One region of the Agrobacterium sp. CG674 genome, then DNA from elsewhere that is predicted to be linked to it. Evidence: predicted binding sites of a transcription regulator. Region 1 holds the regulator's gene; each other region holds the start of a gene.

Evidence for each region. The regulator PhoB, encoded in region 1, activates phosphate uptake and scavenging genes when phosphate is short. The targets are predictions, from matches to a motif close to TGTCATNNANCTGTCAT.
Region 2: ACQZ51_RS08280 (DUF3419 family protein) is a predicted target of PhoB. The motif match lies at 1,664-1,680, and genes of this name have one in related genera.
Region 3: ACQZ51_RS06320 (YdcH family protein) is a predicted target of PhoB. The motif match lies at 2,229-2,245, and genes of this name have one in related genera.
Region 4: ACQZ51_RS00310 (alkaline phosphatase) is a predicted target of PhoB. The motif match lies at 1,958-1,974, and genes of this name have one in related genera.

The regions. Positions count from the first base shown of each region.
Region 1 is NZ_JBNWDZ010000001.1:364,595-368,425, reverse strand. It holds gene ACQZ51_RS01820 (DUF6481 family protein) at 194-583, opposite strand; gene ACQZ51_RS01815 (hypothetical protein) at 621-842, opposite strand; gene ACQZ51_RS01810 (cold-shock protein) at 1,068-1,277, opposite strand; gene phoB (phosphate regulon transcriptional regulator PhoB) at 1,638-2,321, opposite strand; gene phoU (phosphate signaling complex protein PhoU) at 2,353-3,069, opposite strand; gene pstB (phosphate ABC transporter ATP-binding protein PstB) at 3,162-3,831, opposite strand, start outside.
Region 2 is NZ_JBNWDZ010000002.1:655,084-658,914, forward strand. It holds gene ACQZ51_RS08275 (class I SAM-dependent methyltransferase) at 1-371, opposite strand, end outside; gene ACQZ51_RS08280 (DUF3419 family protein) at 368-1,618, opposite strand; gene ACQZ51_RS08285 (transglycosylase SLT domain-containing protein) at 1,824-2,861, opposite strand; gene ACQZ51_RS08290 (LysE family translocator) at 2,984-3,619, opposite strand; gene ACQZ51_RS08295 (pyrophosphate--fructose-6-phosphate 1-phosphotransferase) at 3,786-3,831, opposite strand, start outside.
Region 3 is NZ_JBNWDZ010000002.1:236,396-240,226, forward strand. It holds gene ykgO (type B 50S ribosomal protein L36) at 1-116, opposite strand, end outside; gene ACQZ51_RS06305 (5-(carboxyamino)imidazole ribonucleotide synthase) at 244-1,353, opposite strand; gene purE (5-(carboxyamino)imidazole ribonucleotide mutase) at 1,350-1,817, opposite strand; gene ACQZ51_RS06315 (YdcH family protein) at 1,865-2,068, opposite strand; gene ACQZ51_RS06320 (YdcH family protein) at 2,306-2,482, shown strand; gene ACQZ51_RS06325 (sulfite exporter TauE/SafE family protein) at 2,589-3,356, opposite strand; gene ACQZ51_RS06330 (thiamine phosphate synthase) at 3,462-3,831, shown strand, end outside.
Region 4 is NZ_JBNWDZ010000001.1:62,461-66,291, forward strand. It holds gene ACQZ51_RS00305 (hypothetical protein) at 1-49, opposite strand, end outside; gene ACQZ51_RS00310 (alkaline phosphatase) at 143-1,900, opposite strand; gene dnaK (molecular chaperone DnaK) at 2,252-3,831, shown strand, end outside.

The DNA of each region.
Region 1 (3,831 bases):
CAGCAAGAGCGGCCAGACGTCACGGCATTCAGAGCCTCGGGATCATGCGGCGCTGCACCGAAATGCGGCGGCATGGCTGATCCCATATGCGGCAAGGGTGCGAAGCGCCTTATGGCTTTCGCACTCCGCACAGCATTCGCAGCGGATGATCGCAGCCCTTCGATTGAACGGCTGCAGGATCATGGCTTCAAGCTTAGCCCTGGCGGGCCTTGCGGTTGGCATAGCGACGATCGCGTTCTGCCTTGCGGGCTGCTTCGTCTTCGACGACGCGAGCGATACGATTTTTTTCCGCCGCCTTGCGTTCATTTTCCTCAGCGTTTGCAGCAGCTTCGAGTTCAGCTGCGCGTAGCGCGGCCTCTTCTTCCAGGCGCAATTTTTCTTCGCGCTTCTGCTGGTCACGCTCGGCCTGGCGGGCTCTGCGGGCTTCGGCAACGGCAATCTGCTCGGCCTGCTTGGCTTCGAGCGTGGGAGCCGCGGCTTCCTTGGCTTCGCGATAGGCCTTCAAAAGAGCGGCCTTTGCCTCGGCAGCAGCGCCGCGACGTTCGGAAACTTCGTTGTTCTTGATATTTCTAGTGTTTCTCAAATCTCTATTCCAGTTGATGCGTCATACCGATCAGGGATCAGGTTTTTTTGGCGCGTTTGGTTGGGATAACTGCGGGCTTCAAGCTGTCTTCCAGTTCTTTCGCAAGACGCGCTTCCCGCAGCCTGAGGGTCTTTTCATCACGGGCGCTCGCAATCGAGTTCAACTCATCGACCGCTTTGCCGCGGGCAAAAAACTGCGATTGCGTCGCTCCGAAAGCAATTTCGGCCTGCTTGCGGGATTTGCTGTGAGCGTCTGACATGGAATTTTCTCCTATCGCATCGCACTGAAAACCGGAATCGATTTATGGATAGAGCGATACGCATTCACGGCTCGAAGCGTATTCTTGCATATAAGAATGCAATACGTCCAAGCATGTGGCCGACTTGCGGCATAAAAAAAGGCCAGGCAACATGCCTGACCTCGGTGGTCTCAAACTTTCGACAATGCCAGTACATCCGTGGTCAAAGGAAAGTCGATACCCGTATTAAGCAGCCTGGAGATTGCAGGCAGACATCTTGCCGGACTTGTTGTCCCGCTCGAGATCGTAGGAAAGCTTCTGGCCTTCTACGATTTCGCGCATGCCTGCACGCTCAACAGCGGAAATGTGCACGAATGCATCGGCGCCGCCGTTGTCTGGCTGAATGAAGCCGAAGCCCTTGGTGGAGTTAAACCATTTTACTGTGCCTGTGGTCATAATGAACCCTTTCAAAGCATAAGTTATAAGTCACAGAACGTGAGTCCTGTGTGCGGTGTAGCGATTTTTTTGAAAGGAAGGGTTAGTTCAAAGCGCGGTGCTAATCGCGCGGTAACCAAAGCTCAGCAAGCAAAATATCGATGACCAATACATAGAGCCTTCCGGCCTATGAGTCAAACTTTAAATTACAGAAACTTAAAATCAACACTCAGAAGCTGTGCAGGTCACGCCGGTCGTTGGCACGATCTGCCCCAGCTAACGCATTGATATCCATTGCACCAAACGCAAAACACCGCCCCTTGTGGGAGCGGTGCATGAGATTTTGACGCCATACAGAAGCGTTCTAGCCCCGAGGCCTGGTCAGGCTTCCATGGAATATCCGGCACCACGCACGGTGCGGATCACATCCTGCATGCTAGAGAAGTTGAGTGCCTTGCGCAGGCGCCCGACATGAACGTCCACCGTGCGCTCATCCACGTAGATATCGTGACCCCAGACACCATCGAGAAGCTGGGAGCGCGAAAAGACGCGGCCGGGTGACACCATGAGGAACTCGAGAAGACGAAACTCGGTTGGTCCAAGCCGTACTTCGCGGGCCTTGCGGTGAACGCGATGCGTTTCGCGGTCCAGCTCGATATCACCGCATTTCAGCACGGAGGACAGAACCTCTGGCCGGGCGCGGCGCAACATGGCCTTGACCCGCGCCATCAGCTCTGGCGTTGAAAACGGCTTGACGACGTAGTCATCCGCACCCGTGGCCAGACCACGCACGCGTTCGCTTTCTTCGCCACGCGCCGTCAACATGATGATCGGCAGCCGCTCGGTTTCCGGGCGCATTCTCAAACGACGGCAAAGCTCGATGCCAGAAACGCCTGGAAGCATCCAGTCGAGGATCAACAGATCCGGCGTGCGTTCCTGCAAGCGGATTTCCGCTTCGTCACCACGCGGAATGGTATCCACGTCGTAACCTTCGGATTCCAGATTGTAACGAAGAAGAACGCTCAAGGCTTCTTCATCTTCGACAACTGCGATTTTGGGCACCATGGCTAGAGACTCCGCCAGTCGTATAGAGAATTCACTCGGTCACTGCACCAAGCATGTTGGAACTATCGTCCTTCGGGCGGTCGCCCTCGGGCTGGTTGCCAGTGGCCATGTAGTAGATGGTTTCCGCGATGTTGGTCGCATGGTCGCCAATGCGCTCAATGTTCTTGGCGCAGAACAGGAGATGCGTGCAGGTGGTGATGTTGCGCGGATCTTCCATCATGTAGGTCAGCAATTCGCGGAACAGCGATGTGTACATCGCGTCGATTTCCTCGTCGCGTTCGCGGATGGCCTGCGCCTTTTCAACCGAACGGGTGGAATAGACATCAAGAACTTCCTTGAGCTGAACCAGAGCAAGCTCGGAGAGATGCTCGATACCACGGGCCAGCTTGCGTGGAACGCCTGTGCCGGCAACAGCGAGAACGCGCTTGGCTGTGTTCTTGCCAAGGTCGCCAACGCGCTCCAGATCAGCGGCGATGCGCAGCGTTCCGATGACTTCGCGCAGGTCGGCAGCCATGGGCTGGCGCTTGGCTATCGTCACGATCGCCTTGTCGCCAATTTCGCGCTCGGCGTGATCGAGAATGGTGTCATCAGAAATCACCTTCTGCGCCAGGGCCGAGTCCGAATTGACCAGCGCACGCACGGCGTCGGCGCACATCTGTTCGGCAAGGCCACCCATTTCGGCGATCCGGCGGGTCAGGAACTTCAACTCGTCATCATAGGCGGACATGATATGGTTTGGTGTCGGCATGTTCGAATTCTCCAGTTAGATGACGCCACCCGCCAAGCTCGCAAAGGCTCAGGCGGGGTGGCGTGGATGCTATGACACGACAGAGGGCAGGATCAGCCGAAGCGACCCATGATGTAGTCCTGTGTGCGCTGGTCATCCGGGTTGGTGAACATCTTGTCGGTATCATTTTCCTCAACCAGATGGCCGAGGTGGAACATGGCCGTGCGCTGAGACACGCGCGCCGCCTGCTGCATGGAGTGCGTGACGATGACGATCGTGAAATTGCTGCGCAACTCGTGGATCAGCTCCTCGACCTTTGCCGTTGCGATGGGGTCGAGCGCCGAGCAGGGCTCGTCCATCAGAATGACTTCAGGCGAAACGGCGATGGCGCGGGCAATGCAAAGGCGTTGTTGCTGACCGCCGGACAGGCCGGTACCGGATTCGTGCAGGCGATCCTTGGCTTCGTTCCACAGGCCGGCCTTCTGAAGGCTGGCCTCTACGATCTGGTCCATATCGGCCTTGCTGCGGGCAAGACCGTGAATGCGTGGACCATAGGCAATGTTTTCATAGATTGTCTTCGGGAACGGGTTCGGCTTCTGGAACACCATGCCGACACGCGCGCGCAACTCCACCACGTCGATCGCTGGATCGTAGACATCGTCCTCATCGAGCGTGATCTTGCCGGTGACGCGGCAACCGTCGATGGTGTCGTTCATGCGGTTCAGGGTCCGCAAGAAAGTGGACTTGCCGCAACCGGATGGGCCGATCAAAGCTGTCACCGTG
Region 2 (3,831 bases), on a different contig from region 1:
AAACCGGTGGCGCGGCCAAATTCTGATAGCTTGAAGGTGGTGGCATCAGACACACGCAGAATGGGGCGCTCGCGGTGGCTGCCGAAGTTCTCGCTGGCGGTGGTCAGCATTTCCGACGAGATATCCAGACCATAGAGCTTTGCGCTTGGAAAATGTTTCGCGGCGCGCAAAAGGTTGCGCCCTGTGCCGCAGCCGACTTCCAGTAGAGTGCCATCCACGGGAACATCGAGTTTGGCGATGGTCGTATCGCGGCCCAGAAGGTAGTATTTGCGCGTCAGATCATAGATGTGCCGCTGGTTGCGGTACATCTTGTCCATGAGGTTGGCGTGGTTGACATCACCAAGGCTGATGTGATCGCCGATGCTCTTCATGCCTGTGCCCTCTGATAGATGTGGAAGCCGCCATAGATGGCGGAGCGATCACTTGCGTTCAGCTCCTGCGAACGTTCGGCCAGATAGGTCCATTGCGCGCTGATGTCAGGCGACAGGCGGCCTTCGATGACACTCTTCTCAGCGGCGGTGCGGAAGATGACGCGGGCGTCTGGTGCCGCTGTGCGGCTGATCTGCGACCACAATTCGTTGATCTGCGTATCTGTCATCCAGTCCTGCGCATCCAGAAGCACGTAACGGTCTACCGAGGAGGCTGGCTTGGAGGCCAATAGCTCGGTGAAGGTGGCGTGGTGGACTGAGACGCGCGAGGCGTTTTCGCGGATGGCTTCGTAATAATCGCTGCGCAGATAATCCGGCAAATTGCCTTCCTGGGACTGCGGGTAGCGGCGCGCAAAGGCCTGCCAGGCGAAGTAATTCTCCTTCAGCGGAAAATCGCAGGCGAGCTTCTCAAGGCGCTGGCGCAGAACTGGGGCAATGGTGTTGCCGTGCGACAGGCTTGCCAACTCATCATACTGGCGTGGCGGAATGCCGAGGCCGAAGAGCGAGCTCTTGCGCTTCGTCAGCCAGCGGATCATTGGCTTATCGAACAGGGGGGCGACCTTCTGATCGAAGAACTGGCGCTGCTCATCCATGGAGCGGGCATTGGCCATATCCGTCAGCTTCACGCCGTGCAGGCGCGCCAGCACGTGGCCGACGCCAATGAAGCGGCCCAGAAGGCCAGTGCGGTAGATATTGCGATCAAAGACAGTGATGCGGCGGCGGCCACTCAAGGTGCGCTTGGACCAATAGGCGCGGGTCTGCGCATCCAGATTGGGGGCGATGAAGCGGTCATAACCGGAGCTGTTGGAGCGCACATCAGCCACGCCGAACTGGCGAACGACATCGCCATGGTTGGGAAGGTGCCGGAATGCGGCCAGTTTCAGCTTGTTGAGCGCAATGTGATGGGGATTGAGATCAACCACATCGATGCGCGATGGATTGCGGGAGAGATAGGCCAGAACGTTGCAGCCGCCGGAACCGATGGTGACGATGCTGTGGCCATCGCGCAGCTCCATGGCGCGCATATCGACATCAGGATCCTCCCAGATCTGCGGGTAGACCAGACCGGAGAACAACACGCCGAAGAGGCGTTCCGAAAGGCCGCTGGTGGACAGGGCCTTGTGCTGGAGGAGGGCACTCTTGAGCTTAACGTTTTTGCTGAAACCGGTCTTTGGCGCCACACTCGTCATCTGATTCCACCTCTCATTCGGTTCAGAGGCGTTTAGCGGCGGGACGCAACAGTTTGATGACGGGTGTGTATGGGCAAGCCGGGCGTAGATTTACGCAACAGAACGCCTTCCCCACGGATGGGGAGACCGGCGGTCAATGGCTGAGAGGATGCGAAGAACCGATCTCCCGACCTGTGGGGAGATGCAGAAATATGGAGCGGCAGGATTACTTGCGCAGAACGTGCAGCATGCCCTTGCGCTTGGCGTCGTAATAATAGCCGCGCGCATAGAGGCGAACCGCATTGTCGCGGTCGTTATCGGCCACCATCCATGCGCCGCGCAGGTATTTCACAGCATATTTCAGGTTGGTTTCTGCGTCGAAGAGGCCGGAGGCCGGGCCATCGAAGCCCATGGAGCGGGCTGTGGCGTGCTTGATCTGCATCAGGCCGAAGTGGCCGCCGTTGATGGCGCGCGGATTGTAACGGCTTTCACGCATGACCACACGGTGGACCAGATCTTCCGGCACATCGTACATCGTTGCATATTTGGTAATGAGACCGCTGAGCTGCTGACGTCCACCCAGGGCGGTGGCCAATGGAGATGTTGTTAGACCTTCGCGGGTGCTGATGGCGGCAAGGGCTGCGTTTTGCGGAGCAGACGCATAGGCCAACATCGCGCCTTGCGGCTTTGGCACAGGAATGACGCTCTGCTGCTTCATCATTTCTTCCGTCAGCGGAATGGCGGCCGCTGAGGGTGTGCCTGGCGCGCTTGGCGCTGCCGGAAAACCACCCTTGAGGGCGACGACCTGAGGAAGAGCGGCGCTGGTAGCGGCCTGCTGGGTGACGGCTGCGGCGGCAGAGGTTGTTGCGGCTGGTGCAGCAAGTGCTACCGGCGTGACAGGGGGCTGCATTTGCGCGCTGATGGCTGCTGCGGCTGCAATTTCGGACGCTGGGGGAAGTGCGACGCGGCCACCCTTGAGGGCGGTGGCGGCCGGCAATGGATTGGTGGTGGTTGCTGCGGCAAGCTGAGGAGCTGCGGGCGCCGTTGCTGATGCTGTGGTGGTGGCGGAAGCGGGCTGTGCTGAAGCTTCCTGCGTGGTAGCGGGTGTTTGGCTGGCGGTATTTTCAGATGCTGGTGTAACCGCTGTCATCTGCGGGCGGGGGCTGTATTCGACGCTGGTGCATCCTGCCAGTGTGAGCGCCACGCCCATGGTGGACGACAGAAACAGCGCCGATTTTCGACGAAAATTGCCTGAAATTTTCATTCTGCCGCCTTTAACTGCACTGCCGGTCTCAAGCCCAGATTCAAGCGAAACGGGCAGTCCCTGTGGCGCGATCATTAACCTATCGTAAGGTTTCGGGCAAGCGGGGACTGAGTAGCAAATTCTTATGCAGCGATTTTGCGGTATCCCGCCGTGACGGCGCGACCGGCAATAAAGCTCTTACGCTTTGAATTCGCCGGCTTTTTGGAAACAGACATGCGCCGCACGGATGTGATAGTAAAGCGTGCGAATACCGCCTGCAGGCTGAGGCAGACAAGCGCGATGAGAAGAAGGACAGCCTGCATCTGCGTGACCATTTCAGCCACATCGCGTGTGCCGTTCAAAAACTGCATGAGGAAGGCGACGAAAAAGCCGAAATAGCGCAGGCGCAGGGCAGCCGTCACGAAGCAATCGGAAAACACGGTGCCGAAGGATTTTCCGCGCAGATTGTCGTTATCGGCATTGGCTTCACGGGCAGCGGGGGTGGCGATTGTCCAGAGAACGAACAGCATCAGCCATGCGGTTCCGGTCCAGCGCAGGATATCGATGAGAGACGACGGCATCAGCTCGACGCCGACCACGATGATGGACGCGGCGGTGACGGTGGTGACGATGCCAAGCGTTGCGCCTGAGACGGCAGCGACCGTGGCGCGCTTGCCACGAATGGAAGCGTAGCTGGCGACCTTGAACGAGATGAGTGAGGGCAGTGTGAAAAGAATGGCACAGGCCAAGCAGAACACGAGCCAGACTTGCACAGACATTGCTTTCCTCCTTGCCCTCCCTGCACGTATTTTATGTTAACCTACAGCATTGCCCCAGAAACCGAAACGGATTTATGGGTCTGAAGGTTCATAACGTCAGAGCGGTGTGTTTGCGCCACACTGTGCGGTTTGCCGCATCATGTGGCGCAAAGAGGCGCTTTTATGCTCAGGCTGCCTTATAGGGCTGGCCGATGTGGTTCATGACTTCGTCG
Region 3 (3,831 bases), on a different contig from region 1:
CGAGCCTTGAAACGTGGGTTCATCTTGTTGATGATGTAGACGCGGCCCTTACGGCGAACCAGACGGTTGTCGCGGTGACGGGCCTTAAGCGCTTTAAGCGAGTTCTTGATTTTCATTTTTCTGGTCCGCAGTTTGGCGTGACGCTTCTTGCCACGCATATCTCAACAATCAAAAACGCGCTACGAGGGCGCGCTTTTTTCGGTTGGCTGGCAAATACCCCGTCAGTCCCAGCCTGTCAACACATTAAGGCATATTTTGCCGGGAAAGACTTGGTTTTCCGGGGCTCGTTACCTGCGTAACATGGCCCATCTTGCGGCCTGCGCGCGCTTCTGTCTTGCCATAGAGATGCACAAGGCAATCCTCTTTTGCCAGCCAGCCCGGCACATCGTTGATGTCGTCGCCAATCAGGTTGGTCATCACACAATCGGAATGCCGCTGTGTGGAGCCGGGAGCAAGCCCCGCCACGGCGCGAATGTGCTGTTCGAACTGCGAAACCACGCAGGCCGCTTCCGTCCAGTGGCCGGTATTGTGCACACGCGGCGCGATCTCGTTTGCGACCAGCGATCCATCGCTGAGAACAAAGAACTCGATACCGACAACACCGACATAATCCAGCGCAGCCAGCAGTTTCTGGGCGGATTCCTCGGCCACGGCTCTGGCAGAATCGGAAAGATTGGCCGGAACGGTGGAGGTGTGGAGAATGCCGGAAAGATGCACGTTTTCGGCAGGGTCGTAGCAGGTCACGGTGCCATCGGCAAAGCGGGCGGCAATGATGGAGATTTCACGCTCGAAGGGCACAAAGCTTTCGAGGATGAGGGCAACGCCACCCATCGCCTCGAAGATGCCGGTCAGGTCTTCACCACCCTTGAACACCCGCTGGCCCTTGCCGTCATATCCCATGCGGCGGGTCTTCAGCACGCCCTTGCCGCCAAACTCCACAACGGCGGCTTCAAGGCTTGCCTGATCGTCCACTGGCCGGAAACCGGCGGTCGGAATGCCGCAATCATTGAGGAAGCGCTTTTCCGTCAGCCGGTCCTGCGAGGCGCTGAGCGCCTGCGGTGGCGGGTAGACGGGAACAGACGCCGACAGCGTCTGTGCGGCCACGACGGGCACATTCTCGAACTCATAGGTCACGACGTCGCAAACGCTGGCAAGTTCGGCCAGCGCCGTCTCGTCATCATAGGCGGCCACGATCTGCCGATTGCAGACCTGTGCTGCCGGACAATCGGCCTGCGGTTCCAGCACGATGGTGCGGAAGTTGAGGCGGGCGGCAGCCATGGCCAGCATGCGCGCCAGCTGACCACCGCCGATGATACCGATGGTCCCGGATTTCCCTTGATGTTTCGAGGTCATTGCGGCGTATCCAGCGGATATTCTGCAATGGCCGCTGTCTGGCGGGCGCGGTATTCGTCCAGCCGGTCTGCCAGATCCTCGTCCGACAGGGCGAGAACGGCTGCGGCCAGAAGGGCTGCGTTGATGGCGCCTGCACGGCCGATGGCCAGCGTGCCGACGGGAATGCCGGCGGGCATCTGCACGATGGAATAGAGACTATCCTGACCCGACATGGTTTTTGATTGAACGGGAACGCCAAAAACCGGCAGGGGCGTCAGTGCGGCTGTCATGCCGGGCAGGTGGGCTGCGCCACCGGCACCTGCGATGATGACCTTGAAGCCTTCGTCGCGCGCGCCGCTGGCAAAGCTGAACATGCGCTCTGGCGTGCGGTGGGCGGAAATGATGCGCGCTTCATATTCCACATCCAGCGCATCCAGCGTATCTGCGGCGTTTTTCATGGTTTCCCAGTCGGACTGGCTACCCATGATGATGGCGACGGGCGGTGTTTCTGTGCTCAACGGTAATCTCCGTATCAGGCAATAATATCAGGAATAATCTGGTCTTCGATCTGGGTCATCTTGTCTTTGATGATCAGCTTCTTCTTCTTCATGCGCTGAATGCGCAACGCTTCGCAGTTGGTCTGCATCATGGCGTTGATTGCCGCATCGTAATCTTCGTGTTCCTGGCGAAGTCGCGCAAGCACCAGCCGAACGTCGGCCTGATCCTGGTCGGGCATCTCTATTCTTCCCCATTTTGAGACAACCGGACCGCCATCCGGCCATTTTGTTTTCGGTCTTGGTGCCTGTACCATCAAATCACGGTAACGGGAAGTTTCCCTAACAACCAAATTGCCCCACTATGGCCTTCATTTCGCCTTCGACAAGCGGGGCGTTCCATGTCACATTGGTGTCGTAAACCTGAAACTCCAGCGATGGAGCGCTGGAGGTAGGTTCAACAAGGAAGGACGTGCCGCATGACCATTCAGGCTCATATTGCATCGCTGGAAAAGAAACACGGTGCTCTTGAGGAGGAGCTCGAAACCGTATTGGCTTCTCCCTCCTCAGATGATCGGCAGATTGTGGATCTTAAACGCAAGAAACTGCGCCTGAAGGATGAAATGCAGAGGCTACAAGCCTCCACCAAGCATTAATCGCCTAAAATCTTTGTTGCCTGACGTCAGTATCGTTTACGTCGCAGCCTGAAAGCCCGGCTCTGATTGCTACCGCGATCAGGGCCTTTTGTTTGGCTTACCGTGGCTAGATTGGTAGCCCATCCCACAGAAGCTTCAGCGCCGCCAGAAAGGCCATGGCGTACATCAGCGGATAAAAGATCGCCGGCTTCATGTATTTCACCACTTTTGCCCCGGCAAAGGTTGCCACCATGGCAACCGGCAACAGCATGGCGGATGTCGTGAGGTTTGCGGAATCAAGCGCGCCCAGCGCAAAATAAGGAATGAGCTTGATCGCATTCATGATGGCGAAGAAGCGAACGCTCATGCCGGTATAGACCTTCGGGTCCAGTTTCAGCGGCAGCACGTAGATCTGGAAAGGCGGCCCGCCCGCATGCGCCACGAAGCTGGCATAGCCCGAAAGGCTGGACCAGATGGTCGCCTTCACGGGGCTCTGGGCTTTGGCTGGCGCTTCCTGCCCGCCGCGCGCGGTGCGATAAGCCTCGAAGAAATAGCGGATGACAAAGATGATGGTGACGCTTGCCACGACAAGGCGCATGGCATCGGCTGAAATCATGCTGGACATCGCCCAACCCAGCGTAATCCCTGCAATTGCACCCGGCAGCATAAGCAGCAGCGTCTGGCGGTGATTGTATTTGCGCCATGCCATCAGCGCGACCAGATCCATGACCACGAGGATCGGCAAAAAGATCGCCGCCGCCTGCACCGGTGGCACGGCCAATGACATCAAAGGCACGCCCATCAATGCCAGCGCGCCGCCCAGCCCGCCTTTGGAAAGGCCAACGAGGATGACAGCAGGGATGGCGACGAGAAAAAAATGAAAATCATGCAGCATGGATGAAGGTTGATCCTTTCGCCTGTCCGGTCTATCGGAATTGCTATATGAAAACGAGTGCAGATTGCGCGAGAAGCGTTCTGTCTGCGGAAAATGGAAAAACCGATGTCTGCACCCAAAAACCGTTGCCGCCTCGTTCTGATCGTGCCTGCGCATGATGATGCCGACCATCAGGCAAAGACGCTGCAAGATGCGCTGCGTGGCGGCGATGTCGCCTCCGTCATCATTCCGCAATATGGTCTTGACGACGCGACCTTCCAGAAGTTGGCCGAGACGCTGGTTCCCATCGTCCAGGAGGCAGGGGCTGCTGCACTGGTGGCTGGCGATAGCCGCACGGCAAGCCGCGTGAAGGCAGATGGCCTGCATGTGCTGGGCGGTGCGGAAGCCCTGTCTGAAGCCATGGAGAGTTTCTCGCCAAAGCTCATCGTTGGCGGCGGCAATGCCGATGACCGTCACAAGGCGCTGGAACAGGGCG
Region 4 (3,831 bases), 300 kb from region 1:
CGAGTTGAAGCGACTGCCTGCGTGTGAGCGTTGGGGAGGGGTGCGCCATGGCGATCTCCGATCTGACCTGTCCGGGTTAGTCTTAAACGAGATAATCCGGCCCGCAGGCTGCGAGCCGGATCATGATCAGCAAAAGCGGTGCTTACTGCGTCTGCTTTGTGCCGAGGGCGAATGTGTCGGCCAGCACGCGGTAAACGTCGCTCTGTTCCATGTAGCCCTTGAACTCTTCAGAGCCGGGACCTGTGGACTGGAGGACGACATCATCAACGGCGTGAACGCCGCTATCGCCATCCTTGGGAATGTTGCCCTGAACGAAGACAGCGCCTGGAACATTCTTGTAGGCTTCGTTGGCGATATATTCCTTCTTTTCGTTCTGGATTGCCGGAACGAAAGGACCATCCATCTTCGGACGGAATGTTTCGTAATGGTCAGGACCATTATTGGCGCTCAGGAACAGGCGACGGCTGACGTCGATCCGGTCAGGATAGCCATCATTGTTTTTGTCTTCATAGTTCGGGAAACCGGCTTCGGCATAGGTGCCGACCTTGGCGCGCATTTCATCGCCCGGCTTTTCGTCATCGACAGTGCCGATGATGGAAACGCCATGGGCGTGGTCGCCGGTAACGACGATCAGCGTATCCGGATTCTTGGCCGCGAATTCACGGGCAACGCCAACGGCCTTGTCGAATTCGATGGTGTCCATGACGGCGCGGTCCCAATCCAGCGGGTGGGACATTTTATCGATGTTGGCCGCTTCGACCATCAGGAAGAAACCGTCCGGGTTCTTGGACAGTTCACCGAGCGCTGCCTTGGTCATATCGACGAGGCCTGGCTGGTTTGGAAACTTCTCGACAGTGCCCTTCTTGAGGAAGTCGCGGTCGAGAAGCGTGTCCATGTTGCCGGTGTGGAACAGCCCAAGAAGCTTGCCGGTGTTGGAACCTTCAGCCTTTTCAAGTTCTGTCTTGTTGGTTGCGAGCGTGTAGCCTGCATCCTTGAACAGCTTGATATAGTCCTTGTCGTCCTTGCGCTTGGAACCGGGTGTTTCCTTGCCGAGGAAATAGGCCGAACCGCCACCGAGAGCCACGTCTGGCTTCACGTCCAGCATCATGCCGGTGATTTCCGCCTTGTCGGCGCGCTTGCGGGTGTGGGAAACGATGGCCGCAGGCGTCGCATCCTGTAATTCGGATGTGGTCACGATGCCGATGGACTTCTTCGTCTGGCGGCGCAGGGCCTCACCCAGCGTTTCGACCTTCGGGTCGTCAAGGCTGGAAGGCGTGCGGTCGCCATAAACGCCAAGAGCGTTCACAGGAGCCTTGTGGCCGGTCATGTAGGCAGACATGGTGTTGGCGCTATCGGTCGCGATGGCTTCCGTGGACGACGTGCCGATGAAAGCCATGCGGTCCATCTCGTCCATGTTGAGGCGACCGTTCGCCTTGCCTTCGGTCATGCCCTTGGACATGATGCGGGCAGCGGTGCGGTGCGCAACGGAAAGGCCATCACCCAGAAGGAAAATGATGTTCTTTGCCTTTGGTGCTTCCGGCGTGCCGTAAACGGTCCAGGTGACATTCTTGGTTTCAGAACCGGCAGAAACTTCGACCTTATAATCGCCAGCCTTTGCAATCTTGAGGCCGCGGAGCGTAACGGCCGAACCGAGGATCTTGTCTTCCTTGCCCTTTTCTTCCGCAACAAATGTCACGTCAGCGCCGAACACAGCCTTGTAATCCTGACCATTGACCATGATCTTGATGTCATCGGCCTTGACCACGCTCTTGAACTCGACCTTGAAGTCGAAAGGCGAGCCGGTCAGGATCGTGGCACGATCCAGGGGATAGACGGTCGCGGCCTGGGCAGCACCGGCAAGAACGGTGGTTGCAACAAGCATGGCGAGAAATTGGCGCATGAGAACCTCGCGGGATGGGTGTTTCGTTGAAGATGTACACGCCTATAGGCAAGGTGCATGACAACGACGTGACGGTTCACGCCACATTGCTTCGGGCGCTGAAAGGGCGAAGTTTTCGGCATTGCGATGCGGTGCGCCGGTATGGGGGTGCCTCAATTGGTTATGAAGGCTTCATTTCTTCATTTTTGCGCCCCTCAGCAGCGGTATCGCCTTGCAGGCAGAAAAATCGCTCCTTATATACCCCGCAGACCAGCAGAAATGCTGCCCAAACCGGAAGACCATCCAAGTCAAGGAGTTGTCAGTGGAATGCCTCCCGGGGTTCCGACAATTCGCTTCAAGGAGAGAAGAAAAATGGCAAAAGTAATCGGTATCGACCTTGGCACGACCAATTCCTGCGTTGCAGTGATGGACGGCAAGGACACCAAAGTTATTGAAAACGCAGAAGGTGCACGCACGACCCCTTCCATGGTTGCATTCAGCGACGATGGCGAGCGTCTGGTCGGCCAGCCTGCTAAGCGTCAGGCTGTCACCAATCCAACCAACACTCTCTTTGCCGTAAAGCGCCTTATCGGTCGCCGTTACGAAGACCCGACCGTTGAAAAGGACAAGGGCCTCGTTCCGTTCGATATCGTCCGGGGTGACAATGGCGACGCCTGGGTACAGGCACAGGGCAAGGGTTATTCCCCTTCGCAGATCTCTGCCATGATTCTTCAGAAGATGAAGGAAACGGCTGAATCCTACCTCGGCGAAAAGGTCGAGAAGGCCGTCATCACCGTTCCCGCCTACTTCAATGACGCGCAGCGCCAGGCAACCAAGGATGCAGGCCGCATCGCCGGTCTTGAAGTTCTGCGCATCATCAACGAGCCAACGGCTGCCGCATTGGCTTACGGCCTCGACAAGACCGAAGGCAAGACCATTGCCGTATACGACTTGGGCGGCGGTACCTTCGATATTTCCGTTCTGGAAATCGGCGACGGCGTCTTCGAAGTGAAGTCCACCAACGGCGATACGTTCCTTGGCGGCGAAGACTTCGACATGCGTCTGGTCGAGTATCTGGCTGGCGAATTCAAGAAGGATCAGGGCATTGACCTCAAGGGCGACAAGCTTGCGCTTCAGCGCCTGAAGGAAGCGGCTGAAAAGGCAAAGATCGAGCTGTCTTCTTCGCAGCAGACAGAAATCAACCTGCCCTTCATCACCGCAGACGCAACAGGTCCAAAGCACCTGACGCTGAAGCTGACACGCGCCAAGTTCGAAAACCTGGTCGATGACCTGGTTCAGCGCACTGTTGCGCCGTGCAAGGCAGCGTTGAAGGATGCAGGCGTCACTGCCGCTGAAATCGACGAAGTCGTGCTGGTAGGCGGCATGAGCCGCATGCCGAAGGTTCAGGAAATCGTCAAGCAGCTGTTTGGCAAGGAACCCCACAAGGGCGTGAACCCTGATGAAGTCGTTGCCATGGGCGCGGCCATTCAGGCTGGCGTTCTGCAGGGTGACGTCAAGGACGTTCTGCTTCTCGACGTAACGCCTCTGTCGCTTGGCATCGAAACGCTGGGTGGCGTCTTCACACGTCTGATCGACCGTAACACGACGATCCCGACCAAGAAGAGCCAGACCTTCTCGACCGCTGAAGACAACCAGTCTGCCGTGACCATTCGCGTCAGCCAGGGCGAGCGCGAAATGGCGCAGGACAACAAGCTTCTCGGCCAGTTCGACCTCGTTGGCCTGCCACCATCGCCACGCGGCGTTCCGCAGATCGAAGTTACCTTCGATATCGACGCCAACGGCATCGTGCAGGTATCGGCCAAGGACAAGGGCACCGGCAAGGAGCAGCAGATCCGCATCCAGGCATCTGGTGGTCTGTCTGACGCCGACATCGACAAGATGGTGAAGGACGCCGAAGCCAATGCCGAAGCCGACAAGAAGCGTCGCGCCGG